Regions from separate parts of the Parafrigoribacterium mesophilum genome, predicted to be linked through region 2. Evidence: predicted binding sites of a transcription regulator. Region 2 holds the regulator's gene; each other region holds the start of a gene.

Region 1 (9,610 bases), on a different contig from region 2:
ACCGTGCATTGCGCAAGCAGCTGGTCGAGGTTGAGGAGCGCACCCGCCGGCGGGACATCCTTTACGACGACGAGGTCGTCTTCGAGTTCTACGACCGGCGCATCCCCACCGACGTGAACACACAGCGCGGATTCGAGAAGTGGTGGAAGCAGGCACTGGCACAGACGCCGGACTGGCTCACCATGACGAGGGAAAACCTCATCGAGGGCAGCGAGGCGCCCACCGACGAGGTGCCCGACAATGCCTACCCGGAGATCTGGCGGCAGGACGACCAGCAACTGAACCTGCACTACCGGTTCGAACCGGGTGCGCAGGACGACGGCGTCACCGCGATCGTCCCTATCGCCCTGCTTGCCCGGCTGCGACCCGACGGCTTCGACTGGCAGGTCCCCGGCTTCCGCGAGGAGCTGGTGACGGCGCTGATCAAGTCGCTGCCGAAGGCGATCCGACGCAACGTGGTACCGGCCGCAGACTGGGCCCGTCGGTTGCTGAAGGACGTGCCCGAGAACCCGTCGTCGGACTCTGGCGAGAACCAGCCGAGCCTGTGCGAGTACCTCGCCGCCGAAATCCAGCGTCAGACACACACGCCGGTGACGGCCGAGGACTTCGACCTGGACCGGATTCCGAACCATCTGCGAGTCACCTTCGGCGTCGTCGACGAACGCGGACGGCAGGTGGCCGCATCCAAAGATCTCGAGAGTCTGCAGCACAAACTGAAGACCCGAGCCCGGGCATCCGTCGCGCACGTGCATGTGCGCACCCCGAACGCTCTGGAGCGGGACGGCCTCACCTCCTGGGATCTCGACGCGCTTCCGCCGATCCTCGACACGAAGCAGGCCGGCAACACGGTGCGTGCCTATCCCGCGCTCGTCGACCGGGGCGGGTCGGTGTCGATCCGGCTGATGAGCACCCGAGCCGATCAGGCGCGTGAGCACCATGCCGGGGTGCGGCGGATGCTGCTGCTCGCGACCCCATCCCCCGTCGCGTACGTGCAGCAGCACCTCACCGGCGCCGAAAAACTGTCGCTTGCCGGCAGCCCGTACCGGACGACGGGCCAGCTGTTCGAGGACTGCCTGGTCGCGTGCGTCGACGCCGCCCTGGGCGACGACGAGGTGTGGACGAAACAGCAGTTCGAACAGGTGCGGGACCTCGTCTCAGCCTCCATCGTCCAGGACCTGTTCACCACCGTGAGCCTGGTGGCAACCGTTCTCGCCGAATCCCGCGCGGCGCAGAAGGCGATCAGCGCGGCATCCAGCATGGCGCTGATCGCCCCGTTGGCAGACTCCCGTGAGCAACTGGACTCGCTGGTGTTCCCCGGATTCGTCTCCCGCACCGGATTGCCCCAGCTACGGCGCCTGCCGGTGTACCTGCGGGGAATCAGCCACCGGGTGGCCAAGCTCGCCGAGCATCCCGCGCGAGACCGCGCCTGGCTGACCGAGGTGCAGACCGCGACCGAACGGTACCGCGCCGCGGGTGGGACGCTTCCGCAGACACCGGATGCTCCGCCCCAGCTGGTCCACGCACGCTGGCTGCTCGAAGAGCTACGGCTGAGCCTGTTCGCGCAGCACCTCGGCACAGCCGAATCGGTATCCCTGCAACGCATCACCAAGGTTCTCGGCAGCCGGTGACGGTGGCACGCCCGAGCGGTCACCGGTGGTCGCCGCACAGATCCTCAGTACAGTGGGGCCTGTGGCCCGACCATCCGAATCACTCGCCGATCAGGCGCCGGTCTTTCCGCCGGCGAACTATCTGATCGCAACGAGCCGACTGCACCCTGGGTTGGACGGCGGTCAGACGGTAGCGCTGCTGCGGCGAGCCAGGCATTTCCGCCACGTCGGGGGCGCCAGCCCGCTGCTCGTGAGTTTCGACTTCACGGCAGAGCGCCCCGAGGACCTCGCCGAGTTCCAGAGAATGGGACTGGCCGATGAGCGCACCGTTGTCCGCAACCTTTATCAGGACGCCAGAAACGACCCGACCTGGTTGCACGAGGCCGCCCGCCCGCTGCAACAGCCGGCAACGGATGCCGGCGCCCTGGTCGCGAGCACCGATCTCGACTCCGAGGGCGTGCCCTGGCGCACGGTATGGCGGGCCCTCGCATCGCCGACGGGCACCGCCGTGTACACGGACTATCTCGACCGACGGGGCCGCCCCCTCTTGCGCACCCCGTACCTGTCCCGCCAGGACTGGCACCACTCCACCGAGGCGATCACGGTGTTCCGCGACGGAATGCCGGCCGGCCACTTCCGCGGCTTCGGCGAACTGTATCGAGCCTGGCTTTCGGTTGTCATCGCCTCCGGAGACCCCCGGCTGCCCACCTTCATCATCTGCGAGTCGCGACAGATCGGCGAGCTGATCACACCGCTGAGCACGACGTCGGTGAAGATCATCCACACCGTCCACAACGCCCACACCCGTCCGCCGTATCGCTGGAATTCCGACATGGAGCCGCAGTGGCAGTCGTGGTTCGAGAAGCTGGGCGAGTTCGATGCCGTGGTCTGGCTCACCGCGAAGCAGGAAGCGGATGTGATTCGGCGGTTCGGCCGGCCGACCCGTTTTGCCGTCATCCCTCATCCTGTGGACGCGGCGCCGCCGCGCACTAGGGCCGACCGGGACGTCAACCGGGCCGTGATGATCGCCCGGCTCGCGCCGCAGAAGCGGGTGGACAGTGCGATCCGAGCGTTCCTGCTGGTGCGGGAGTCGAATCCCAGGGCCCGGTTCGACATCTTCGGCGACGGCCCGGCGGCGCAGAGCCTCACCGAGCTGATCGTGAGCCTGGGACTGCGCGATGCCGTGCGGCTGCGCGGCTATCGGCCGGATGCCGCGGTCGAGCTGGAGAACGCCGCACTGTTGACGGTGTCCAGCGGGTACGAGGGGCAGTCATTGGCCATCACCGAAGCCTTTGCCCGCGGATGTCCCGTCGTGGCCTACGACGTCAATTACGGCCCTGGCGAAATGGTGGTCTCGGGACGCAACGGCTTCCTGGTTCCGGCTGGCGACATCCGGGCGCTGGCGGACGCCATGACGAAGGTTCTCGGCGACAGCGCCCTGATCGCGACGTTGTCCGCAGGAGCGCGAGCCACGGCGGCGCAGATGAGCGTCGAGCGTGCGATGTCGTCGTGGTCACGACTGTTCCGCACCCTGCTGACCACCGAGCGATAGCCTTCCGGTCGAAACCGGCCGCCGCGGACGCATCGGTCGTCCGGAACCCATCGCTCGGGCGTCCGGCTCTGTTAGAGCACCTTCGACAAGAACGCTTTGGTGCGTTGGTGCTGCGGGTTGCCCAGCACCTCGTGCGGATCGCCCGATTCCACCACAACGCCGCCGTCCATGAACACCAGAGAGTCGGCCACTTCCCGCGCGAAACCCATCTCGTGGGTCACCACGATCATGGTCATTCCGCTCGCGGCCAGCGCCTTCATCACATCCAGTACCTCGCCGACCAACTCAGGGTCCAGAGCGGAGGTGGGCTCGTCGAACAGCATGAGCTTGGGATCCATCGCGAGCGCCCGGGCGATGGCGACGCGCTGCTGCTGTCCGCCGGAGAGGTGCGCAGGATACGAACCCGCCTTTTCGCCGAGGCCGACGCGTTCCAACAGCTCGCGGGCGCGCGTCATCGCGGATGCTTTGCTCACGCCCTTGACCCGAATCGGCGCCTCGATGATGTTCTCCATCGCGGTCATGTGCGGGAACAGGTTGAACCGCTGGAAGACCATGCCGATGTCGCGGCGCTGCCGGGCGGCCTCTTTGGGGCGCAGTTCGTAGAGTTTGTCGCCCCGTTCCTCGTATCCGACGAGCACGCCGTCGACGGTGAGACGCCCGGCATCCACGCGTTCCAAGTGGTTGATGCAGCGCAGGAAGGTCGACTTGCCCGACCCGCTCGGACCGACCATGCAGAGCACTTCGCCGCGATTGACGGACAGCGAAATGCTCTTCAAGACCTCGTTGGAGCCGAAGCTCTTGGACACGCTGACCGCTTGCACCATGGGGACGTCGGTCATTTTGTGTGCTCCGAACCGTGTGCATCGGCGCGGATCGCTGCGATATTCGTCGAGATAGGGCCGGTTTCAGGAGTGCTCTTCTTCTCCGGCCGGGCCTGGCCAATCCCGCGGGAGAACCGCTTCTCCAGGAAGTATTGGCCGATCATGAGGATCGAGGTGAACAGCAGGTACCACGCGGAGGCCACGAGCAGCAGCGGGATGGGGTCGAAAATGACCACCGAGATGTCGCGTGCCCGTCCGTAGAGGTCGAAGCTGTATGGCACGGCCGTCACCAGCGACGTCGTCTTCAGCATCGAGATCACCTCGTTGCCGGTGGGCGGGATGATGATCCGCATCGCCTGCGGAATGATCACCCGGTTCATCGTCTGGAGCCACGACATCCCGAGGGCGGTCGCGGCCTCATCCTGGCCGCGGTCAACGGACAGGATGCCGGCGCGGACGATCTCGGCCATGTAAGCGGCCTCGTTGAGCGACAGGCCGATGACTGCCAGCCAGAACACGTCGATGACGGCTTTGGTCTGAAACACCATCCAGGGCGCGGTGAACGGGATGCCGATGTCGATCGTTGCGTAAATGGTGGAGATGAGGCCCCAGAACACGAGCTGCACGTACACAGGGGTGCCCCGGAAGACCCAGAGGTAGAGCCACGCGACGCCCTTGACGACGGGGTTCTCGGAGAGCCGCATCACGGCGAGGGTAATGCCGAGGATGATGGCGATGACCATCGAATAGACGGTCAGAAGCAGGGTGTTGAGCGCCGCCTGCGAAATGCGCCGGTCGAAGATGTACTTGCTGAAGTTCTCCCAGCCATAGGCCGGGCGCTGGGCGGCGTCGATGATGAAAAGGGCCAGCGCCAAGACCAGCACGACCGCAAAGACAATGCGCCATGGATGATGGAGGCGAATCGCCTTGATCGGCTGGGGGTGACCGCCGCCGGCCGGCGACGAGGTTGCCCCCGTCGCCGGCCCAGTGGTTGGGGAACTCATGGATTAGCCCTTGGACGCCGCGTTGATCGTGATCTTGTCGATCGCGCCGTTCTCCACGCCCCACTTTTGAAGGATCTTCGTGTAGCTGCCGTCATCGACCATCGACTGCAGCGCGGCCTGAAGAGCCTTGGTCAGGTCCGAGCCCTTCTTCACCGCGATGCCGTAGGGGGCATCCTCGAAGGACTTGCCGGCCGGCTCGATTTTGTCCTTCAGCTTGGAGATCGCGTACAGGGTGATCGGCGAGTCGGCGCTCATGGCGTCGGCACGGCCGGTCGCCACGGCCGTCGTCGCGTCGTCCTGCTTGTCGAACTTCAGGATGGTGATCGCCGCCTTTCCGGCGTCGGTGCACTCCTTGGACTTGGCCGGCAGTTCATCGGTCTCCTCATAGGTTGTCGCCTGCACGGACACGGTCAAGCCACAGGCGTTGGCGGGGTCGACGGTCTTACCGATCGGCTGGGCCCACTGCACGCCGGCGGTGAAGTAGTTGACGAAGTCGACGGCCTTCTCGCGCTCGACATTGTCAGTGAAGGAGGACACGCCGATGTCGTAGGTGCCACCGGTGATGCTCGGGATGATCTTGTCGAAGCTGGACGCCTGGTAGTCGGTCTTCAGGCCCAGCTTCGCGGCCATCGCGTCGGCGAGTTCGACGTCCCAACCGACCGGGTTGCCGGCGTCGTCCTTGAACTCGTTCGGCGCGTAGGCCGGGTCGATGCCGATGATCAGCTTGCCGTTCTTCTTGATGTCGGCAGGCAAGAGCGCCACGGCCGCTGCATCCACGGCCGTCGATCCCGGCGTGTCCGAGCCGGAAGCGGCGGGTGTCGTCGAGTTGTTGACGCAGCCGGTGAGGCTGAGTGCGGCGGCCAGCGCAATGGCCGGCAATGCATATCTGGAACGCATTCTGATTTCCTTACTGTCTCTGATCGGAACTATCTCTTTGGTGCGGTGCAGGGTCACAAAAGACGTGGGCGGGAAGACGCCGAGGCGGGGTGCGACGCGGTGGGACATCCGCGGGACGTGCGTGAGACGGCGAAATAGTGCCTGGTCTGGCGAACATATGACGTGGAATCCCCATATCAAGTACACACGACGGCACATCGTTGTGACAGCCGTATTGGGAGCCTACTCCACCGAGTAGCACGGGATTTGCCGTCAGCGTACCGTTTCGATGACAAGAGTTGAAATGCGTCGGCGGGCCGCCCTTGCTGCTCACTGACGCAGTTGGACGTATATGTCACAGTTCGGTAACGGTCTTCGAATGTGCGTCCGGTGCACCCACTTTCTCTGCTCCGTGCCACTCGAATGTCAGTGGTGGGTGGCAAGTTGGGGTTATGAACCAGCCGTTGCAGTCACTGATGGACGACCTGACGTCGTTGCATGCTGTCTGGTCTGGTGGCCGGCCCGCGTTCGCCGGTCGGTCCCCTGAAGTTGGCGACACCGGCAACGTGGCGGATGCCGTCCAGGTCGATCTGGAATCGATGAGTGATGCCGGGCTGGTGGCCACCATGGATGCCATCGGGCGCCTAGCCCGGGAGGTGAACGGGCTGCTGGCCCGTGGTGCGGCCGAGGTTGCCAGGCGTTCTCCGGCCGAGGCGGGCAGCCAGGGCCTGGCCAAGCGGCAAGGGTTCCAGAACCCGTCCCACCTGATCGCCTCCGTCACCGGCGGCAGCGTATCGGGCGCTTCCCGATTCGTGTTGGTCGGGCAGGCCACCGCCGCCCGCAGGTCGCTGACCGGGCAACCGTTACCGCCCGCACACCCACACGTGGCGCAGGCACTGTCCAAAGGCGTGATCAGTGTGGAGGCGGCCGGGGCGATCACCACCATGTTGGATCGGGTTGGCCGCCGGGCGAACCCGGCTCAGGCGGACGCCTACGAACAGGTACTGGCCCAGCGAGCCGGGGATATTCCGTTGGAAACGTTGTTCCGAGCGATCAAGGAGGCCGAGGCCCGGCTTGATCAGGACGGCATCGAACCGAGAGAGGAGGAACTGCGGGAGGACCGGGCCGTGTACCTGCGGCAGGACAGCAACGGAATGCTCCACCTGAGCGCCCATCTGGATCCCGAGTCCGCGGCGCCGGTGAAAGCGGCGATCGAAGCGATCGTCACCCACAACATCCGGGCACGACGCGATGCTGAGACCGACAATTCCCACGGTGGACTCTCCGGCGTCCATCCGGACGGCCCGCTGTTCGAAGACACCCGCACCATTCCGCAGTTGCAGGCCGACGCGCTGGCCATGATCGCCGGCCACGCTCTGGGCTGCAACCGGGTACCGGCAGCCCCGTCTACCACCCTGGTAGTCCGCACCAGCCTGGAGACGCTGGTGGACGGCGTCGGGCACGGCACAATCGACGGACTGAACCAACCCGCCTCCGCCGGCACCATCCGGAAACTGGCCGCCACCGCCGGCATCATTCCCGCCGTCCTCGGTGGCGACAGCCTCCCTCTGGACCTCGGACGCGCCGCCCGACTGTTCACCCCCGCCCAACGCATCGCCCTGGCAGAACGCGACGGCGGATGCGCCGGATGCGGACTCGACCTGCCCTACACGCAGGCACACCACATCAATTGGTGGAACCGCGACACCGGGCCGACCGACCTGACCAATGGGGTCTTACTCTGCCCGCCCTGCCACACCCGAATTCACAACGACGGCTGGACCATCCGCATCGACCAACACGGCCAGGTCTGGTTCATCCCACCACCTCACATGGACCTCGCCCAAACCCCCCGCCTCGGCGGCAAAGCCCGCTACGCACTACCCCAACTCATCGGGTGAAATGTGAACTTATTCTCCGGTGGCGACAGGGCGCTCGGGATGGTTGGACCACTGCGACCACGAGCCCGGATACAAGGCCGGCCAGAAACCGGCGACCATCAGGGCGAGCGCATCGTGCGCCGCGGTGACGCCAGACCCGCAGTACACGCCCACCGGGGTGTCCGGCCGAACACCGAGCTGCTCGTAGCGCGCCGCCAGTTCGGCCGGCGACCGGAACGTGCCGTCGGTACCAAGGTTCCCCGACGCCGGTGCGCTGACCGCGCCGGGGATGTGGCCCGCGCGCGGATCGACCGGTTCCACCTCACCGCGGAAACGCTCGGCCGCGCGGGCATCCAGAAGGATGCCGTGCTCGGGCAGGTTGCCGGCCTCCTCCATGGACAGCGTGGGCAGGTGGCCATAGTCGAGGTGGATCGTGCCCGGGGCGACGGAGGTCGCGCCGGACTGCAGCGGCAAGCCGGCGCCCCGCCACGCGGCCAGCGCGCCATCCAGGAGCCGCACATCCACCACTCCCGCGTACCGCAGCAGCCACCAGGCCCGCGCCGCCGAGTGTCCGCCCAGGTCGTCGTAGACGACCACCGTATCTGAGGGGTTGATCCCCCAACGCCGCGCCGCGGCCTGCAGTGCGGCGAGCTCCGGCAGCGGATGCCGGCCCTCGGTGAGCACCGGTGTTCCAGCCAGTTCCGTCTCGAGATCCACGTAGACGGCACCCGGAATGTGCCCTTCGGCGTGAAGCGGCCCGCCGGCCGGTCCGCCCAGGCTCCAACGCACATCCAGGATGCGGACGTCGTCGCGCTCGTGCTGTAGTGCGGCGAGTTCGTGCGGGGTGATCAGGTGGCGCGGGCGCGGGGGCCCGACCACCGGAGGCTGGACCACCGGATCCGGCCTACTCTGGCTTAGCCGCAACGGCCGCCTTCGCGTTCGCCTCGTAGGAGGTGTTGGTCGACTCGAAGAAGTTGACCAACTCGTACGTGTCGTTCGCGGTGGCCATCCACTTTGCCGGGTTGGACACCTTGTACTCGGCCTCGAAGCCCAGTTCTTCCAGCCGCCGGTCGGCGAGGTACTTCACGTATTGGTTGATGTAGCCGGCGTTGAGTCCGAGAATGCCGCCGGGCAGCAGGTCGCGGTTGTATTCCTCTTCCATCGTGACGGCATCCAGGATCATTTGCTTGATCTCCGCGGCGAACTCCGGCGTCTGCAGGTCGGGGTTCTCCTCCAGCACGGTGAGAATCAGGTTGATGCCGAACTTCAGGTGCAGCGACTCGTCGCGGATGACCCAGTCCATCAGGGAGCCGAAGTTGCGCAACAGGTTCCGCTGCCGGAAGCTCAGGGCGACCATGAATCCGGAGTAGAACCAGATGCCCTCGAGGATGATGTTGTACGCGATGAGGTTGCGCACGAAGTCGCGCTTGCCCTCGGTGGTGGAGATGTCGAGGGTCTCCTCCGTCATCCGGCGGATGAACTTGAACTGAAACTCTTCCTTGCGCGCCATGGACGGCACCTCGACGTGCGAGCTGTACGCGGCCTTCCGGTCGATCGGGAAGGTCTCCAGCACGTACTCGAAGCTCATGCAGTGGTTGGCTTCCTCCCACATCTGCTTCGCGAGGTAGAGGTGGCACTCTGCGGCGTTGACATACGGGTAGACGCCGAACGCGAGCGCCTTGTTCACCAGGAGCTCATTCGGGTTGAAGTAACTCATCAGGAACGTGATCGCGTGACGTTCCTCGTCCGTCATCTTCTTGAAGTCGGCAATGTCCTGGTCGAGCTGGATCTCATTGGGGAACCAGGTGTTGGAGACCGCCTGATCGTAGAGGTCCATTGCCCACTGGTACTTCACCGGCTTGAGGAGAAG
Region 2 (9,610 bases):
CAGGTCGCAGTGATCCCCACCGGCTCCATAGCGCTGGATGTCGCGCTCGGCATCGGCGGGTTGCCCCGCGGTCGCGTCGTGGAGATCTACGGACCGGAGTCCTCCGGCAAGACCACGTTGACACTGCACGCCATCGCCAACGCCCAGGCCGCGGGAGGCATCGCGGCGTTCATCGACGCGGAGCACGCCCTGGATCCCGAGTACGCCAAGGCGCTCGGTGTCGACATCGACGCCCTGCTGGTCTCCCAGCCCGACACGGGGGAACAGGCGCTGGAAATCGCCGACATGCTGATCCGATCCGGCTCGATCGACCTCATCGTCGTCGACTCGGTCGCCGCCCTCGTGCCGCGTGCCGAGATCGAAGGCGAGATGGGCGACTCGCACGTCGGCCTGCAAGCCAGGCTGATGTCGCAGGCGCTTCGCAAGCTCACCGGCGCGCTCAGCCAGACCCAGACCACCATGATCTTCATCAACCAGTTGCGCGAGAAGATCGGCGTGTTCTTCGGCAGCCCGGAAACCACCTCTGGCGGCAAGGCACTGAAGTTCTACGCCTCGGTGCGCCTGGACATCCGGAGAATCGAGACGTTGAAAGACGGCACCAACGCGGTGGGGAACCGCACCAGGGTCAAGGTTGTCAAGAACAAGATGGCGCCGCCGTTCAAGCAGGCGGAGTTCGACATCCTGTACGGCGTCGGCATCTCCCGCGAAGGCAGCCTCATCGACTTCGGTGTCGAGCACGAGATCGTGCGCAAGTCCGGCGCCTGGTACACCTACGACGGCGACCAGCTCGGTCAGGGCAAGGAGAACTCACGTCGGTACCTGATGGAGAACCCCGAGACGGCGAACGAGATCGAGCGCAAGATCAAGATGAAGCTCGGCATCATGCCTGACCCCGAGGCCATCGCTGCCGCGACGAAGGCAGCCGCCGATGCCGCCAAGGCCGCGGCCGAGCCCACGGCAGCGCGCAAGGCAGTGTGACGAGTCGGCAGATGAAGTCCGATGACGGCCTCGCCCCGGTGACCTATCTCCCCGGGGTGATGCCGCCTGTCCCCGGCGCTCCTACCGCCGGCACGCCTGTCGCCGGTGCTCCTGTTCAGGCGGACACCCCGGCTCCGGTTCGCCCGAAAAAGTCCCGGGCTCGGGAGACGAGCATCCGCGCGTTGACCCGGCGCGACATGTCTCGCTGGGAACTCGAGCAGGTGCTGCGCGCCAGGGACCTCGACGAGGATGCCGTGGCGACCGAACTCGCGCGACTCGAGGAGCTCGGTCTCATTGACGACGGCGCCCTCGCCGACATGCTGGTCAGAACCAGGCACCAACGCAAGGGGCTCGGCCGGTCGGCACTGACCGCGGAGCTGCGGCGCCGGCACGTCGAGCAGCACCACATCGACGACGCCCTCGCCCAGATCGACGACGATGACGAGCAGGCCACCGCGGCGCACCTGGCACAAGACCGGGCGCGTCGGCTGACCGGGCTCGATCACGAGACCGCGGTGCGCCGGCTCAGCGGCTACCTGATGCGCAAGGGGTACTCGTCCGAGGTGGTGCGCGCCGCCGTGCGCGAGGCGCTGCCGGGGCACCGGTCCGGCGTGGCCTTCGACTGACCGGTGAGAGCAGAATGCTAGTCGCCGTCGTCGGCGCCACCGGGACGGGAAAGTCCGACCTGTCACTCGACCTCGCGGAGGCGCTGGCAGCCCACGGCGAGGCGGCGGAGATCGTCAACGCCGACGCCATGCAGCTGTATCGCGGCATGGACATCGGCACCGCCAAGCTACCGGTCGCTGCCCGCCGCGGGATCCCGCACCACCTTTTCGATGTGCTCGAGGTCAGCGAGGACGCCAGCGTGGCCCGCTACCAGGACGCGGCGCGCAAGGCGGTGCAGGACATCCTCGACCGCGGCGCAGTCCCGATCCTGGTGGGCGGTTCCGGGCTTTACGTCTCCTCGGTACTGTACGACTTCCGCTTCCCGGGCACCGACGCCGCGGTCCGCGGTCGGCTCGAGGCCGAATTGGCGGCCCATGGCACCGCGGCGCTGTACGACAGGCTCGCGGCGGTGGACCCGGTCGCGGCCGAGGCGATCGGACCGCACAACGGCCGCAGAATCGTTCGCGCTCTTGAGGTGGTCGAGCTGACCGGTGCACCGTTCGGGGCCGGCCTGCCGGCGCAGACCAGCACCTGGATGCCGACGACGATCCTCGGCCTTCGTGCCCCGCGCGCCGAACTGGTGGCGCGCCTCGATGATCGCGTGCGCGGCATGTGGCGCGCTGGCCTGGTCGAGGAGGTGCGCTCACTGCTGCCGCGCGGCATCGAGCAGGCGGGGACCGCTGGCCGGGCGATCGGCTACGCCCAGGCGATCGCGCAGCTGGCCGGCCGAGTCGAGGAGGCCGAGGCCATCGCGCTGACCGCGGCGCTCACCCGGCGGTACGCGCGCCGGCAGGTCGGCTGGTTCCGGCGCGAGAAGCTCACCACCTGGCTCGACTACGATGACCCTGAGCGAATCTCGCGTGCTGTGCAACTAGTCTTATCCAATGGCTGAAATCTCCTTCACGAAGGGCCACGGCACGGGAAACGACTTCGTGCTGTTCGCCGATCCCGACGGCGAAGTGGACCTCACACCCCGTCAGCTCGCCACCTTGGCGGACCGTCATTTCGGCGTCGGCGCCGACGGGATCATCCGGGCGGTGCGGTCCCGCGGCCTGCCTGACGGCGCCGCGGCTCTCGCCGAAGACGACGCGGCCGAATGGTTCATGGACTACCACAATTCCGACGGGTCGCCCTCGGAGATGTGCGGCAATGGCATCCGGGTCTATGCGAAGTTCCTGCTCGACAACGGACTCGCCGAGCTCGCCGAAGGCGGCACCCTCCCGATCGGCACCCGCGGCGGCGTGCGCGATGTGCAGCGCAACCTGAGCGGCTACCAGGTGGATCTCGGCCGCTGGAGACTGGACGACGGCGAGCCGCTGGTGCGCGCCAAGAACCTCAAGGTGGCTAGGCCAGGACTGCGCATCAACGTGGGCAATCCGCACGTGGTCGTTGCGCTGTCCAGCGTGGCGGAGCTCGAATCGGCCGACCTTTCGGTCATCCCGGTGGTGGAGCCGGAGGAGATCGGCGGAGTCAACGTGGAATTCGTCGTCCCGGTCGACCCGATGATCCAGGGTGGGATGGGACACATTCGGATGCGGGTGCACGAGCGCGGCAGCGGCGAGACGCTGTCCTGTGGCACCGGTGCGGTCGCCGCGGCGTTGGCGACCCGGCACTGGGCCGGAGCCGGAGCGCCGAATCGTTGGAAGGTCGAGGTGCCAGGCGGCACGCTCGGCGTCCGGATGTGGCCGGCCGAGGACGGCGAGCACGTGTCGCTCAGCGGTCCGGCGGAATTCGCTTATAGCGGCGTGGTCGAGGTCTGAGCCACAGCTTCCGAGCGCCGACGCACCCGCAACACGCGGTATCCCTTGTTCGTGGCCGCGCGCGCGACGGTGAAGTCGGCCGAGAGGGCGCCGTCGAGCCAGCGGTGCAGCGAGTCGGAGCCGAGGTTCCTCTGCACGACCAGCCAGGCGTCGCTGCCCTCCTCCAGCCGGGGCAGCCAGCGCAGCAGCATGGCGTGCAGTTCGCCCTTGCCGACCCGGATCGGCGGGTTGGAACGGATCGAGGTGAACTGAACGTGCTCCGGTACCTCGTCGGGGTGACAGGCGGTCACGTTGCTCAGCCCCAGCGCCTGCGCATTGCGCTTCACCAGATCGAGAGCCCGCCGGTTCACATCGACGGCCCAGACGGTGGCATGCGGGGCCTCTAAGGCCAGGGTCAGCGCGATCGGACCCCATCCGCAGCCCAGGTCGAGAAGATCGCCCCCCGGGGGTGCAGGTGGCGTGTTGGCGAGCAGCACTCGGGTGCCCGCATCGATCCGTTCCGGACTGAAGATGCCGCTCGCCGTCGTCAGTTCGTAGTCCCGTCCGGCCAACGTGGCGTGGAACTGGCGCAGATGCGGGTCGCTCTCCGGGTTCGAAGTGAAGTATTGCTCGCTGGCCATGGAGAAGAACTTACCGAAGTGGGAGGGCTTAGGGTTAACCGAATGGACAGACGTGAGCCCCACGAGGCCGATTCGGACGATCTCATCGCCCGGGTGCTCGATCGGTCGACCACCCGAGCGCAGGTCGTTCACGCCGATTGGGACGAGCCCCGCGGTGCCGACGGTGACCAGTACGAGCGGGAAGAACGCAGGGCGCTGCGGCGTGTACCCGGTTTGTCGACTGAACTCGAGGACGTCACCGAGGTCGAGTACCGGCAACTGCGCATCGAGAACGTCATCCTCATCGGCATCTACTCCGGTGGAACGCTCGACGAAGCCGAGACATCGCTCCACGAACTGGCAGCTCTCGCGGAGACGGCGGGAGCCGTCGTGCTCGACGGCGTGCTGCAACGTCGTCCCACCCCCGACCCGAGCACCTATTTCGGCAAGGGCAAGGCCGCCGAACTGGCTCACCTGGTGGCATCCCTCGGTGCCGACACCGTCATCGCCGACACCGAGCTTGCGCCCAGCCAGCGCCGCGCCCTGGAGGACGTCGTCAAGGTCAAGGTGATCGACCGCACCGCGGTCATCCTCGACATCTTCAGCCAGCACGCCAAGAGCCGCGAGGGCAAGGCCCAGGTCGAGTTGGCCCAACTCGAATACCTGCTGCCCCGGCTCCGCGGCTGGGGCGAGTCGATGTCCCGCCAGGCCGGCGGGCAAGTCGGCGGCGCCGGAGCCGGGATGGGCTCGCGCGGCCCCGGTGAGACCAAGATCGAACTCGACCGTCGCCGGATCCACACCCGCATGGCGAGGCTGCGGAAACAGATCGCCGGTTTCGCGCCTGCGCGCGAGGCCAACCGGGCCAACCGGCGCCGCAACGCCGTCCCATCCGTGGCGATCACCGGCTACACGAACGCCGGGAAGTCCTCGCTGCTGAACCGGATCACGCGCACCGGCGCCCTCGTCGAGAATGCGTTATTCGCCACGCTCGACACCGCCGTGCGACGGTCCACGACCGAGGATGGCAGGGTCTACACGCTGGTGGACACCGTCGGCTTCGTCAGGAACCTGCCGCACCAGCTCGTCGAGGCGTTTCGGTCGACGCTGGAAGAGGTACGCGACGGCGACGTCATCGTGCACGTGGTCGACGCCTCGCATCCGGACCCCGCAGGACAGCTGGCGACCGTGCGGGCCGTGATCGGGGAGCTGGGTGCCCGCGACATTCCCGAGATCGTTGCCTTCAACAAGGCGGACCTGGTGACCGAGGATGAGCGGCTGGTGCTGCGCGGTCTCGAGCCGAGAGCCGTCTTAACCTCGGCGCGCACCGGCGAGGGCGTCGACGAATTGCTGGAGTGTATCGCCCAGCTGCTCCCGAAACCGTCGATCCGGCTTCAATTACTCGTGCCGTACGATCGCGGCGAAGTCATCTCCGCTCTGCACGAGCGCGGCCGCATCCTGGACACCGCGTACGTCGAAGGTGGCACGGCGGTCACCGCCCTGGTCACCGAGCAGCACGCGGCGCAACTGCAGGACTACGTGGTGCCCGGCGACCGGCACGTTGCCGACGCGAACCCGGCCTGACCGGGTAACCCGTTTCGGTTAGACCGCGCGCAGTACCGCGACGACCTTGCCCAGCACCTCGGCGTGGTCGCCCAGGATCGGGGCGAAACTCGTGTTCCGCGGAAGCAACCAGGTGTGTCCGTCACGCTGCTGGAACACCTTCACCGTAGCTTCCTCATCGAGCATGGCCGCGACGATGTCACCGTTCTCCGCGGTGTTCTGCTGACGCACCACGATCCAGTCGCCGTCACAGATCGCGGCATCGATCATCGACTCGCCCGACACCTTGAGCATGAACAGCTCGCCCTTGCCGACGAGCTGCCGGGGGAGTGGGAACACCTCGTCGATCTGCTGCTCTGCGGTGATGGGGATGCCGGCGGCAATGCGACCGACGAGCGGGACCATGGCGGCGTCGCCCACGGGGATCCGCGCATCGGAGGGGGCCGCGCCGGACTCCGCGGCGCCGGAAGAATGCGGCACATCGATAAGGATCTCCAGTGCCCGCGGCCGCTTGGGATCGCGACGGAGGTAGCCGCTCAGTTCGAGCTGACCGAGTTGGTGGGTCACGCTGGACAGTGACGATAGGCCCACTGCGTCGCCGATCTCGCGCATGCTCGGCGGGTAGCCGCGGGATTCCACCGAATGCCGGATCGCCTCCAGGATGGCGATCTGCTTGGCACTGAGGCTCTTGCGCCGGCGGGTGCCGCGCTTGGACCGGGGCAGCTTCTGGGCCGATGCCGCCCGGTCGGTCGTGGCTGCGGCTGCCTGATCTGCGGTGTCCATGTCATGTCCGATCTTCGATGTCAGTGGTGCCTGGTTTGCTGATGCCGACACCAATACTGTACCGCCGAGCCGCGGGATAAGCAAAGGTGTGTTCGACGGTGTGTCGATAAAAAATGTCGGCGGATCGAAAGAAAAAGGTTGCACGAAGAAGGTAGACGAATGTATGTTCGGAACGTGAGTTCGCATTCGGCGCTCCCGGCCGAGCGCCGAATGCGAACGCAGCACAGTGTAGAAGCCAGCGGTAAAGACCAGCAGGTAAAAGCAAGCACGGTGAGAAAGGTGAACGACATGGTTCCCACCCCGACTCGACCACGCGGAAACGCGGTGGTCTCCACCGGCGCGAGCGTTCACGCACCGCGGCTGCGCATCACCCGACGCGGCCGAATGGTCCTCACAGCCCTGGCGGCCATTCCGCTGATCACCGGTGCCCTGATGTTCACCGCCAACGGTGTCGCCGCCGCGACCGAAACGGCCAGTTCGGCGGCGTTCCAGCAAGTGACCGTGGCGGCGGGTCAGTCATTGTGGCAACTGGCCGCCGTTCTGGCGCCATCCGCCGATCCACGCGATGTCGTGTCCGACATCGTGCACCTGAACCAATTGGACGGCGCCGACGTGCAGCCGGGTCAGCGACTGGCGATACCGAGCCGATACTCGCACTGACGAAGCCCAGCACGGCAATACGATGGCAGGGTGATTTCTCTCTCCGACCTGCCCATCCGGGACGACCTCAGGGGCCGCACGCCGTACGGGGCACCGCAGAAACCGGTACGGATCGCTCTCAACGTCAACGAGAACACGCATCCCATCCCGGAGTCCGTGGCCACCGACATCGTGGCGGCGCTGGCGGTGGCCGTCCGCGGCGCCAACCGCTACCCGGACCGGGAATTCACCGCACTGCGGCACAGCCTGGCCGGCTACCTCGGGCACGGGGTGGCTCCGGAGAACATCTGGGCGGCCAACGGCTCCAACGAAGTGCTGCAACACCTGCTCCAAGCCTTCGGCGGGCCGGGTAGGAGGGTGCTCGGCTTCCCACCCACCTACTCCATGCACTCCATCATCGCGGCGAGCACCGGAACCACTTGGGTCACCGCCCCGCGCGACCCAGGGTTCGAGATCTCTCCGGAAACGGCGGTGCGCGGCATCGAGTCCACGCAGCCGGATGTGGTGTTCTTCTGCTCGCCGAACAATCCGACCGGAACCGGGGTGTCGCTGGAGACGATCGCCGCCGCCTACGAGGCCACCTCCGGCATCGTCGTCGTCGACGAGGCCTACATCGAGTTCGCACCCGCCGGACTACCCAGCGCGCTGACGCTCCTCCCTGGGCGGGAACGGCTCGTGGTCTCCCGCACCATGAGCAAGGCGTTCGCCTTCGCCGGAGTCAGACTCGGCTACCTGGCCGCAGACCCGGCCATCGTCGACGCGTTGCGTCTGGTGCGATTGCCCTATCACCTGTCGGCACTCACTCAGGCGGCGGCGACGGCGGCGCTGGCCCACTCGAGTCAGATGCTGGCGATGGTCGACGACATCAAGCAGCAGCGCGACCGTCTGCTCCGGGAGTTACCCCAGCTGGGGTTCACGGTCTGGCCGAGCTGGTCCAACTTCGTGTTGTTCGGCGGAGTCAACGACCCGCACGCGATGTTCGAGGCCCTGCTCGAGCAGGACATCCTGATCCGCGACCTCGGCATTGCGCACCACCTGCGCGTCACCGCGGGCACCGAGCCGGAGACCACGGCGTTCCTGAACGCTCTCGCTAAGCTTGACGGATGACGCACCAGCGTGAAGCGCACCTGAGACGTGAAACCAGCGAGTCCAGCATTGAGCTGTCGCTGAACCTGGACGGCACCGGACGTGCCGACATCGACACCTCGGTGCCCTTCTTCGACCACCTCCTGACCGCGTTCTCGAAGCACTCGCTGATTGACCTGATGGTGCGCGCACACGGCGACACCCAGATCGACGTGCACCACACCGTCGAAGACACCGGAATCGTGCTAGGCAAGGCCCTCGCCGAGGCGCTCGGCGACAAGGCCGGCATCTCCCGGTTCGGCGACGCCCTGGTGCCGCTGGACGAAGCCCTCGTGCAAGCGGTGGTCGACGTGTCGGGCCGACCGTACTTGGTGCACTCCGGCGAGCCGGCCGGCTTCGAGTTCCACCTGATCGGCGGCCATTTCACTGGGTCCATGGTGCGCCACGTCTTCGAGGCGATCACGTTTCACGCCATGCTCACCGTGCACGTCACGGTGCTGGCCGGACGTGACCCGCACCACATCGCCGAGGCGGAGTTCAAGGCCTTCGCGCGCGCCATGCGCCAGGCGGTAGCCCTGGACCCGCGCGTTGACGGCATCCCTTCGACGAAAGGGGCGCTCTGAGATGCGCCGACCAACCGTAGTCGTCCTGGACTACGGAAGCGGTAACGTCCATTCCGCGTCGAAGGCGCTCGAGGCAGCCGGCGCCAACGTCGAACTGACCGGGGACCGGCACAAGGCCTGGGACGCCGACGGCCTGGTGGTTCCCGGAGTCGGAGCGTTTTCCGCCGTCATGGCCGCGTTGGCTGAGGCCCGCGCACCGGAACTGGTGGACCGGCGGCTGGCCGGCGGTCGGGCCGTCTTGGGCATCTGCGTGGGGATGCAAGTGCTCTTCGAGGCAGGCGTCGAGGGCGGGGACTCCACCCCAGGTCTGCATCAATGGCCCGGAATCGTTACCGAACTGCAAGCACCGGTGCTGCCGCACATCGGCTGGAACACGGTGGAGGCTCCGGAAGACTCCACACTGTTCGCCGGCGTAAGAAACGAGCGGTTCTATTTCGTGCACTCCTTCGCGGCCGCGCACTGGGATCTACCGGCCAGCGGCACCCTCGCGCCGGCGTCGCTGACCTGGGCCGAGCACGGCACCCGCTTCCTCGCCGCGGTGGAGAACGGTCCGCTGGCCGCCACCCAATTCCACCCCGAAAAGTCGGGTCTTCCGGGCATCCGGCTGCTGTCCAACTGGGTGGCAGCCCTGCACAGTGACTAGTATCTGAATCTTGTGCCGTACGCCACCGGCAGCACCAGCTGTTGTGCACCGAGACCTGGCCGAGAAGGACCACATGAGCGAATTCACCACCACCCCGCAGTTGATTTTGCTGCCGGCCGTCGATGTCGCCGACGGCAAAGCCGTGCGGATGACGCAGGGCGAAGTCGGCACCGAGACCAACTACGGCGACCCGGTCGAGGCGGCGGACGACTGGGCGCACCAGGGCGCCGAGTGGATCCACCTCGTGGATCT
Region 3 (9,610 bases), on a different contig from region 2:
CTCGGTCAACCCCGACCGCATCGAAGGCCAGAAGACGGCGGCGTTCGAGATCGTCGAAGTGCTCGGCGACGCCCCGGACTTCCACATCGTCCCGGTCGGCAACGCCGGCAACTACACCGCGTACACGCGCGGCTACACCGAGGAATTGACCCGGAGCGCCACCACGAAACTCCCGCGAATGTTCGGCTTCCAAGCCGAGGGCAGCGCGCCCATCGTCCGCGGCCACATCGTCACGAACCCCGAGACGATCGCCAGCGCGATCCGGATCGGCAATCCGGCATCCTGGGAGCTCGCGACCGCGGCCCGCGAGGCCACCGACGGCTACTTCGGCGCGATCAGCGACGAGCTCATCCTGCAGGCGCACCGCATCCTCTCCGCCGAAGTGGGCGTCTTCGTGGAGCCCGCCTCCGCGATCGGCGTTGCCGGACTGCTCGAGCGCAGCGCGGCCGGCGCCATACCCAAGGGCGCCACCGTGGTGATCACCGTCACCGGGCACGGCTTGAAAGACCCGCAGTGGGCCGTGCACAACGCGGACGGGTCCGAGTTCACCCCCACCATCGTGCCCAACGACACCGCCGAGGTGGCCAGCGCCCTCGGGCTGTCGAAAACACCGGCCTGATGGCAGCTGCCCGTGGGCTCGTGTCGCGCTCGGTGAGCGTGCAGGTACCCGCCACGACCGCCAATCTCGGGCCCGGCTTCGACACGCTCGGCCTCGCACTGTCGCTCTACGACCACATCACGGTGACCGTGCGCGAGGAGCCAGGTGCCAGCGTCGACGTTCACGGCATCGGCGAGGGGGATGTGCCGACGGATGCCACCAACCTCGTCGTACGCACCATCGCGCACACCTTCCGCGCGTTCGGGCAGGAGCTGCCTGGCCTGCACATCACCGCGCACAACGCGATCCCGCACGGGCGGGGTCTGGGCTCCTCCGGTGCGGCCATCGTCTCCGGGGTGATGGCCGCCAAAGGCCTGCTCGACGGAATCGTCTCGATGGACGCCGGAACCCTGCTCGCCATCGCCAGCGAATTGGAGGGCCACCCCGACAACGTCGCCCCAGCACTGTTCGGCGGGCTGACCATCGCCTGGACCGGCGACGACGGACCGCACTACAAGAAGCTGTTCGTGCACCGCGGCGTCTCACCGTTGATCTGCGTTCCGCAGGCCACGATGTCGACCAAGGTCGCGCGAAGCCTGCAGCCGGCATCCGTGCCGCACGAGGATGCGATCTTCAACGTCTCGCGCTCCGCCCTGCTGATTGCCGCGCTCATCCAGAGCCCGGAATTGCTGATGGCGGCCACCGAGGACCGGCTGCACCAGAGCTACCGCGCCGTGGCGATGCCCGAAACCGATGCGCTCATCGCCACGCTGCGCTCCGCCGGCTTCCCCGCGGTGGTCTCCGGGGCCGGACCGTCCATCCTCGTGCTGTGCAGCGACCCGTCGCAGCGTCTCGCAGCCGCCGAACTGGTGCAACGTCACCAAGCCACGCCGTGGCAATCGCTGCTCCTGGCCGTGGACTTCAAAGGTGCTACAGTGATAACGCATCCGGTAGAAATCTCGGCCTCATCGGCTGATTAGCCCGGATTGCGCAATCACTAGCACTCGCTTCATCACACACCAACCCTGCGCACCCGCTCAGACCGAGCGTGATGATCGTCAAGCTCCGCTGCGAGGGCACCGTACAACTCGGTGCCGTATTCGTCAGGGGAAAGGAATCACTCTTAGTGACTGATGTCATCGTTCGCGCCACCTGGCCGGACCCGAGCGTCAAGCTGACCGACCTGCGCGTTTCCGAGCTGCAAGCTCTGGCCGCACAGGTGGGCATCCGTGGCGCTTCCAAACTTCGTAAAGGAGAACTCGTGGACGCAATCTCCGAGGCCCAGAACCACACCGATATTCACCAGGACGATGCCGCCAGCACCGCCAGCACCACCGCACCTACCGAACCCGCCGCGGAGGCGGGAGTCAAGAAGCGCGCCCCACGGCGCGCCACTGCGCGCGGCGGAGTCGTCACCACCACGGCGCCGAAGGCCGCGCCTGCCGAGCCGCAGGCCGCACCCGCCGCACCCCAGGCCACCCCGCCGACCGAATCGCACGCTCCGGCACAAGAGGCGCACACTCCGGCTGCCGACCAGCACCAGGACGAAGCCGCACCGGGCGAAAGCCGGATCGGCGTTCGTGAGCCGGCTGGCGCGCGTGCCCGACGTGCCCGCGCCGCCATCGACGCCGCGGCATCCGGCACCAAGCTCGCCGCCGACCACGTCGCCCACGCCGAAGCCGGCGTCGACCTGGCCGCCGAGCGCACCGAACGTCCGTCGCGCGCGAAGTCCGGCCGGCAGACTCGGACAAAGGATGCCGCAGAAAACGCCGCGACCACTCAGGGCGTCGAGGAGGGTTCGGCCGCCACTTCGGCATCCGAGACCGAGCAGGTTAGCACCGAGAAGGTCAGCACAGATCAGGTCCGCACAGGGCAGGTCAGCACCGAGGCCGGCACCGATAAGGCCGACGCCGAGCATGGCAACGGCGAGCATGGCAACGGCGAGCAGGCGGCTCCGTCGCGGAACCGCAACCGCAATCGCAACCGTAACGGCGGCGATCGCGGCGACCGCGGTGACCGTCAGCAGGGCGACCGTCAGCAGGGCGACCACCAGCAGGGCGACCGTCACGGCGACGACCAGCACGGCGATGACCACGAGGGCGGCCGAGGCGGCCGCAACGACCGCAGAGGTGACCGCCAGGATCGCCAGCAAGACGGCGACAGCGAGAGGGGCGGGCGCAGCCGGTACCGCGACCGCAAGCGCCGTGGCCAGAGCGACGACTTCGAGCCGGAGATCACCGAGGATGACGTGCTCATCCCGGTCGCCGGCATCCTCGACGTGCTCGACAACTATGCGTTCGTGCGCACCAGCGGCTACCTGCCCGGCCCCAGCGACGTCTACGTCTCGCTAGGCCAGGTCAAGAAGTACAACCTGCGCAAGGGCGATGCCGTGGTCGGCGCCATCCGGCAGCCCCGTGAGAACGAAAACACCAGCCGTCAGAAGTACAACGCCATCGTCAAGGTCGACTCGATCAACGGCCTTCCGGTGGAGCAGGCAGGCGAGCGCGCCGAATTCGGCAAGCTCACCCCGCTCTACCCGACCGAGCGGCTGCGCCTGGAGACCGAGTCAGGCAAACTGACCCCGCGCATCATCGACCTCGTGTCGCCGATCGGCAAGGGCCAGCGTGGCCTGATCGTCTCACCGCCGAAAGCGGGCAAGACGCTCGTGCTGCAGGCCATCGCCAACGCCATCGCGAAGAACAACCCCGAGGTTCACCTCATGGTCGTGCTCGTGGACGAGCGCCCAGAAGAGGTCACCGACATGCAGCGCACGGTGAAGGGCGAGGTCATCGCCTCCACCTTCGACCGCCCCGCCGAGGACCACACCACCGTCGCCGAGCTCGCCATCGAGCGGGCCAAACGCCTGGTCGAACTCGGTCACGACGTCGTCGTGCTGCTCGACTCGATCACCCGCCTGGGCCGTGCATACAACCTGGCCGCTCCGGCGTCCGGTCGCATCCTCTCCGGCGGCGTCGACTCCTCGGCGTTGTACCCGCCGAAGCGGTTCTTCGGCGCGGCCCGCAACATCGAGGACGGCGGCTCGCTCACCATCCTGGCCACGGCGCTCGTGGAGACCGGATCCAAGATGGACGAGGTCATCTTCGAGGAGTTCAAGGGCACCGGCAACATGGAGCTGCGCCTGTCGCGCCAGCTCGCCGACAAGCGGATCTTCCCCGCGGTGGATGTTAACGCATCCGGAACCCGCCGTGAGGAGATGCTGATGGGCGTGGACGAGACCAAGATCACCTGGAAGCTGCGCCGCGCCCTCGCCGGGCTCGACACGCAGCAGGCGCTCGAGCTCGTGCTCGGCCGGCTGAGGGACACGACGAGCAACGTCGAATTCCTCATGCAGGTGCAGAAGTCGATGCCGTCACCGGCAGGCGCGAAAGAGGACTAACACCCATGTTCGAGTCAGTGAAAACCTTACTGGCCGAGCATGAGGACCTTCAGGGACAGCTGTCCGATCCGGCCCTCCACTCGGATCCAGTGCGCTCCAAGCGCGTCAACCGGCGGTACGCCGAGCTGAGCCGGATCGTTGCGGCATACCACGAGTGGCGGGAGCTCACCGATGACCTGGCGGCGGCCACCGAGATGGCCGACGAGGACGAGTCGTTCGCGGAGGAGATCCCGGAGATGCAGGAGAAGCTGGACATCGCCCAGGAACGCCTGCGTCGCCTGTTGATCCCGCGCGACCCGGATGACGGTCGTGACGTGATCATGGAGATCAAGGGCGGCGAAGGCGGTGCGGAGAGCGCGCTGTTCGCCGCGGACCTGCTGCGCATGTACCTGCACTACGCGGAGTCCAAGGGCTGGAAGACCGAGCTGCTCGAGCGCAACGAGAGCGATCTCGGCGGCTACAAGGACGTGCAGCTGGCGATCAAGTCCAACGCGACCGACCCGGCGCAGGGCGTCTGGGCGCACCTCAAATACGAGGGCGGCGTGCACCGCGTGCAGCGCGTACCGGTCACCGAGTCGCAAGGGCGCATTCACACCTCCACCACGGGCGTGCTCGTGTTCCCCGAGGTGGACGAGCCCGACGAGGTCGAGATCAACCCGAACGACCTCAAGATCGACGTGTACCGCTCCAGCGGTCCCGGTGGCCAGTCGGTCAACACGACTGACTCCGCGGTGCGCATCACCCACCTTCCGACCGGCATCGTCGTGTCGATGCAGAACGAGAAGAGCCAGCTGCAGAACAAGGAGGCCGGGATGCGCGTGCTGCGCGCCCGCATCCTCGCCCAGCAGCAAGAGGAAGCGGATGCCGAGGCCTCGGCGGCCCGCAAGAGTCAGATCCGAACCATGGACCGGTCGGAGCGCATCCGCACCTACAACTTCCCCGAGAACCGCATCGCGGACCACCGCACCGGCTACAAGGCCTACAACCTCGACCAGGTGATGAACGGAGCGCTGGACCCGGTGATCGAGTCCTGCATCGCCGCGGATGAGGAGCACCGCATCGCCGAGATCGGCGAGTCCGTCTAACCACACCTTCAACCGGTGGTCGAGCCTCGTCGAGACCTGCCTCCGGTGGTCGAGCCTCGTCGAGACCTGCCTCCGGTGGTCGAGCCTCGTCGAGACCTGCCTCCGGTGGTCGAGCACCGTCGAGACCTGCCTCCGGTGCTCGTGGAACCAGTGTCAGTGGTCGGGTGTTCACTAGAAGTATGGAACACGTCTTCGCAGTTGGAGTGACAACCGGCCGTCCTAGTGCCGAGTTATCGTGTCGGCACCAGTGTCAGTGGCAGGGTGTGTAATCAGATTATGGAAGACATCTTCGATCGCCAGGCGCGGATCGCGGCGTTGCTGGCCGAGGCCGAAGCGGTGGAATGGATGCCGGAATGGATGCCGGAACCCACCGCGGAGTGCACGCCGGGCTGGCGGCCGGATGGCGATAGCATCCCCGTTGTCGGGATGGGTGTCGGCAGTGGCGCCGGCATGGGTGCCGACGCGGCGGTGGCTGCGGGTGCCGACGGGGACCCGGATCTGGATGACACCGACCCGGTGGTGCGTCGGTGGCGGATCGAGCAGGTGGTTGCAGTACGGGCACAGATATCCCGGCTGCAGGCGTTGGAGCACCGCCAGTTGGCGGCTCTGGCCCAGACGGTGGAGGATACCGTGGCGCCGGGTACCGGCGGTGCGGAGCTTGAGCAGGCGATGCGGTCGTTGACGGCGGAGTTGGCGGCCGCCTGCCGGGTGTCGGCCCCCACGATGCAGGCCAGGCTGGGATTGGCGCACCTGATGGTGCATAATTTCCCGGCCACCCTGGAGGGATTGCAGGCCGGCCGGGTGGAGTCCGGGCATGTGCGCACCATCACCCTGCATGGCGGCAGCATTACCGATCCGGCCGACCGGGCCGAATATGAACGCCTGGTGTTGGAGCGGGCCGGTCGGGTTACTCCGGGCCGGTTGACCAAGTACGCGCAGTTGACCGCGTCCCGGGTCGGGAAGGTGTCCTTCCAGGACCGGCACAAGAAAGCCAGGGAGGCCCGGTGTGTGCGCTTGTCCGACGAGGATGATGGGATGGCCACGTTGACCTTGTATGTGACCAAACTGCTGGGTACGGCCATCTGGGACCGGCTGACCGAGCAGGCCAAAGCCATCCATAGCGCCAACACCAGCACCGACGATCAGGCCAACACTGCGTCTGATCCGCGTACGTTTGATCAGATCCGCACCGATTTGGCTACCGAGCTGTTGTTGACGGGGCAACCCACCGGTGGGTCGGATGCCCCGCATGCCGCGGGTATCGGTATCCGCGCCGAGGTGTCGGTGGTGATCCCGGTGCTGTCGCTGCTGGGCCAGGGTAAGGATCCGGCTGTGCTGGCCGGGCATGGTCCGATCGGGATGGATGACGCGCTCCGGTTGGCCGCCGATGCTCCGGAGTGGGTGCGGGTGCTCACCGATCCGGTGGCCGGGATGGTGCTCACCGTGGATAAGTACCGGCCCTCGAAACGATTACGCAGATTCTTGCAGGTCCGGGATGGCCGATGTCGGTACCCGGTATGTAACCGGGCCCCCCAGCGTACCGAGATCGACCACACCTTCGCGTGGGAGTTCGGCGGTAAGACCACACCAGAAAATCTGGAATGTTTATGCAAAAGCGATCACACGCTCAAACACCACAGTGCCTGGACGGTACGCCAAGTCGCCCCCGGCATCCTGGAATGGACCAGCCCCCTCGGCCAGGTCATCACCGACCTACCCGACACTGACATCCCCGGCAACATCCCACCCTTCTAACCACAGGCAGGGTCTCGACACTTCGACAGGCTCAGTGGAGTCCAGGCTCGACCACCGGGGGGCTGGGGCGGGGCGAGCTCGACCACCGGATCGGCTGGGCACGTCGCGCGCGTGAGGCGGGTCGAGCGAGGGGTGGCGGGATGAAAGGATGGAATCGATGGAACTGACTGTGCGTGCGCTACGGGATGCGGCGATCGAGGCGCTTGGGGCTGCAGGCATCCTCGACCCGGACGTCGACGCGGAACTGCTCATAGGTCACGCGCTGGGCATGAGCCGCGGACAGGTGCAAGCCGGCGCGGTGACCGGCGCGACCGTGTCCCAGGAGTGCGCGACCGCCGTCACCGACGCCGTCACTCGTCGCTCTCGGAGAGAGCCGCTTCAACACATCACCGGCAGTGCGCCATTCCGTTTGCTCGAGCTCGCGGTGGGTCGGGGAGTGTTTGTGCCCCGTCCGGAAACCGAGACTGTCGCCCAGTACGCCATCGACTCCTTGCGCGTTGTCGCCTCGCCTGAGCCGGTCGCCGTCGACCTCGGAACCGGCAGCGGCGCCATCGCGCTGGCCATGGCCACCGAAGTTCCGCACGCAGTGGTGTACGGGGTGGAGAACTCGCCGGCAGCCTTCGAATGGACGCAACGGAACTTCCGTCGCTATGGCAAGGACAACGCCCATGCGGTCTTCGCCGACATCGCGGATGCACTGCCCGAGTTGAATTCGGCCGTGGATGTCGTGGTCTCCAATCCGCCGTACATCCCGGCCGACGCCGTTCCGATAGACCCGGAAGTGCGTCTGTTCGACCCTGACCATGCCCTCTACGGCGGAGTGGACGGACTGGATATCGTGCGCGAGGTCTCCATCACCGCTCGGCGCCTGCTACACGCGGGCGGGGTGCTGGTGATCGAGCACGGCGAACTGCAAGCGGAGGCCATCCACCAGCTACTCGCGGATGACGGCTGGCGCGCGACTGCCACCCACCAAGACTTCCTCGGCCGCGACAGGGCTACGACCGCGCTGCGCTGAACTCCTCGATCGCTGCCAGCAACTCCGACCCCGTCGTGAACAAATGCCCCGTAATGCCCACCGATTCCGCGCCCGCCACGTTTTCCGGCAGATCATCGGCGAAGAACGCGTCACGCGCCGGCGTACCGTATCGCTCCAGCACCCGTTGGAATACGATCGGATCCGGTTTACGCGCCGAATAGTCGCTCGAGGTGAACAGGTGCTCGCCGAACAGCGGCACCAGCTCCGGTGCGAGCGTGCCCAAGTGCTTGGCGGCCAGCGGCCCGTTATTGGTCAGCAAAGTCACTTGGCCGAGCTCGCCGGCTCGGGCGACGGCCTTCAACGATTCCGGCAGCGGCGTCATCGCTCCGCCGCGGATCGACACCCAATCGGATTCCGTGACGTCCACCCCGATTGCGGCGTTGAACGCGAGCAGGTACGCCTCCGGACTGGCATGAAGGCCGGCCTCTGCCTCGGACTCACTTCCCTTGCGCCACCATAGATCCTGCAGTGTCTCAGAACTCAGCCCGGTGAGCAGCGACAGGCTCTCGGAACGCGCCTTCCAGTCGTAGCCGTACAACACGTCGTCCATGTCGAAAATGAACAGCAGGCTCATCGGCGACGCTCGGCGAAATCATCCATGGCCCGATTCAGCGCCTCCAACTGAAACTGACCGTCCACCTCGGTGAAGTGATGGGCGTGCATGCCGAGCTTGAGCGCGGCAGCCACGTTCGCGGCGGAGTCATCCGCCATGAACGCGTCCTCGGGTCTCACCCCGAAGTGCTCCAAGGCTCGCTGGTACGCGAGCGCCTCGGGTTTGCGCGCACCCAGCTCGCAACTCACCAGCCGATTCTCTCAGCGACACCCCGGTGACTTTTTCCCATTGCTCGAAATACTCATCGGCGGTACGCCATTCGCCTCGCTCGGCACGGGCCTCGTACCCGGCCGCCCACCAGGTTTTCGCGAGATGATACTGACTCGCCCCGATCGATTCCGCCAGCGCAGGCAACCGCCTCCGGAAGTGGTACCGGTACAGCGTCTTGTCGAAGTCGAACAGGTAGAGGTCCACGATGCTTCGTAGCTTAGGCGACCCTCACGGCGTGCGCCGTCCAGAATAGGATGGCTTACGATATGGCGACCATTTACGACTGCTCGGACAGCGCCGAGCTTCTGACCGGCATGCGACTCGCCAGAGGGGCACTCGGCCGAGGCGAACTCGTCGTGCTGCCCACTGACACCGTCTACGGCGTGGCCGCGGATGCCTTCAACGCGGCAGCCGTGCAGCGCCTGCTGAACGCAAAGGGCCGCAGCCGACAGGCGCCACCGCCGGTGCTCATCCCCGGAATCCCGACCCTCGACGCGCTCGCCGCCGACATCCCCGACCAGGTGCGGGCGCTGGTCGACGCGTTCTGGCCCGGCGGACTCACCATCATCCTGGCCGCCAGGGACAGCCTCCAATGGGACCTGGGGGAGACCCACGGAACAGTGGCGCTGCGGATGCCCGCCCACGCGATGGTGCTCGAACTTCTGAATGAGACCGGGCCGCTGGCCGTCTCCTCCGCCAATCTCACCGGCAAGCCTGCCGCCCGCACGGTACAGGAAGCCCACGACATGCTGGGAGACGACGTCACTGTCTATCTGGACGGGGGAGTGGCCGGCGCAGGCTACGACCACAACGAAGGACAGGATGCCGCCTCCACGATCATCGACGCCACGGAACTGATGGAACCCGGGGGCAGCATCCGCATCGTGCGGCACGGCGTGATCTCCGACGCCGC

What was found. Region 2 encodes LexA, which represses DNA repair genes until DNA is damaged. Its sites were predicted from a motif close to TCGAACANNTGTTCGA; they were not measured.
Region 1: ABFX56_RS05240 (HNH endonuclease signature motif containing protein) is a predicted target of LexA. The motif match lies at 6,236-6,251, and genes of this name have one in related genera.
Region 3: ABFX56_RS12150 (HNH endonuclease signature motif containing protein) is a predicted target of LexA. The motif match lies at 5,261-5,276, and genes of this name have one in related genera.

The regions. Positions count from the first base shown of each region.
Region 1 is NZ_JBDJAF010000001.1:1,103,133-1,112,742, forward strand. It holds gene hrpA (ATP-dependent RNA helicase HrpA) at 1-1,628, shown strand, start outside; gene ABFX56_RS05220 (glycosyltransferase) at 1,690-3,159, shown strand; gene ABFX56_RS05225 (amino acid ABC transporter ATP-binding protein) at 3,231-3,998, opposite strand; gene ABFX56_RS05230 (amino acid ABC transporter permease) at 3,995-4,984, opposite strand; gene ABFX56_RS05235 (ABC transporter substrate-binding protein) at 4,988-5,881, opposite strand; gene ABFX56_RS05240 (HNH endonuclease signature motif containing protein) at 6,313-7,761, shown strand; gene ABFX56_RS05245 (sulfurtransferase) at 7,771-8,634, opposite strand; gene ABFX56_RS05250 (ribonucleotide-diphosphate reductase subunit beta) at 8,645-9,610, opposite strand, start outside.
Region 2 is NZ_JBDJAF010000004.1:49,497-59,106, reverse strand. It holds gene recA (recombinase RecA) at 1-978, shown strand, start outside; gene ABFX56_RS13415 (regulatory protein RecX) at 990-1,604, shown strand; gene miaA (tRNA (adenosine(37)-N6)-dimethylallyltransferase MiaA) at 1,619-2,536, shown strand; gene dapF (diaminopimelate epimerase) at 2,529-3,404, shown strand; gene ABFX56_RS13400 (class I SAM-dependent methyltransferase) at 3,380-4,024, opposite strand; gene hflX (GTPase HflX) at 4,067-5,584, shown strand; gene lexA (transcriptional repressor LexA) at 5,603-6,346, opposite strand; gene ABFX56_RS13385 (LysM peptidoglycan-binding domain-containing protein) at 6,635-7,006, shown strand; gene ABFX56_RS13380 (histidinol-phosphate transaminase) at 7,037-8,113, shown strand; gene hisB (imidazoleglycerol-phosphate dehydratase HisB) at 8,110-8,715, shown strand; gene hisH (imidazole glycerol phosphate synthase subunit HisH) at 8,717-9,358, shown strand; gene priA (bifunctional 1-(5-phosphoribosyl)-5-((5-phosphoribosylamino)methylideneamino)imidazole-4-carboxamide isomerase/phosphoribosylanthranilate isomerase PriA) at 9,432-9,610, shown strand, end outside.
Region 3 is NZ_JBDJAF010000003.1:97,617-107,226, reverse strand. It holds gene thrC (threonine synthase) at 1-619, shown strand, start outside; gene thrB (homoserine kinase) at 619-1,578, shown strand; gene rho (transcription termination factor Rho) at 1,725-3,995, shown strand; gene prfA (peptide chain release factor 1) at 4,001-5,080, shown strand; gene ABFX56_RS12150 (HNH endonuclease signature motif containing protein) at 5,357-6,835, shown strand; gene prmC (peptide chain release factor N(5)-glutamine methyltransferase) at 6,984-7,853, shown strand; gene ABFX56_RS12140 (HAD family hydrolase) at 7,834-8,448, opposite strand; gene ABFX56_RS12135 (HAD-IA family hydrolase) at 8,445-8,675, opposite strand; gene ABFX56_RS12130 (L-threonylcarbamoyladenylate synthase) at 8,964-9,610, shown strand, end outside.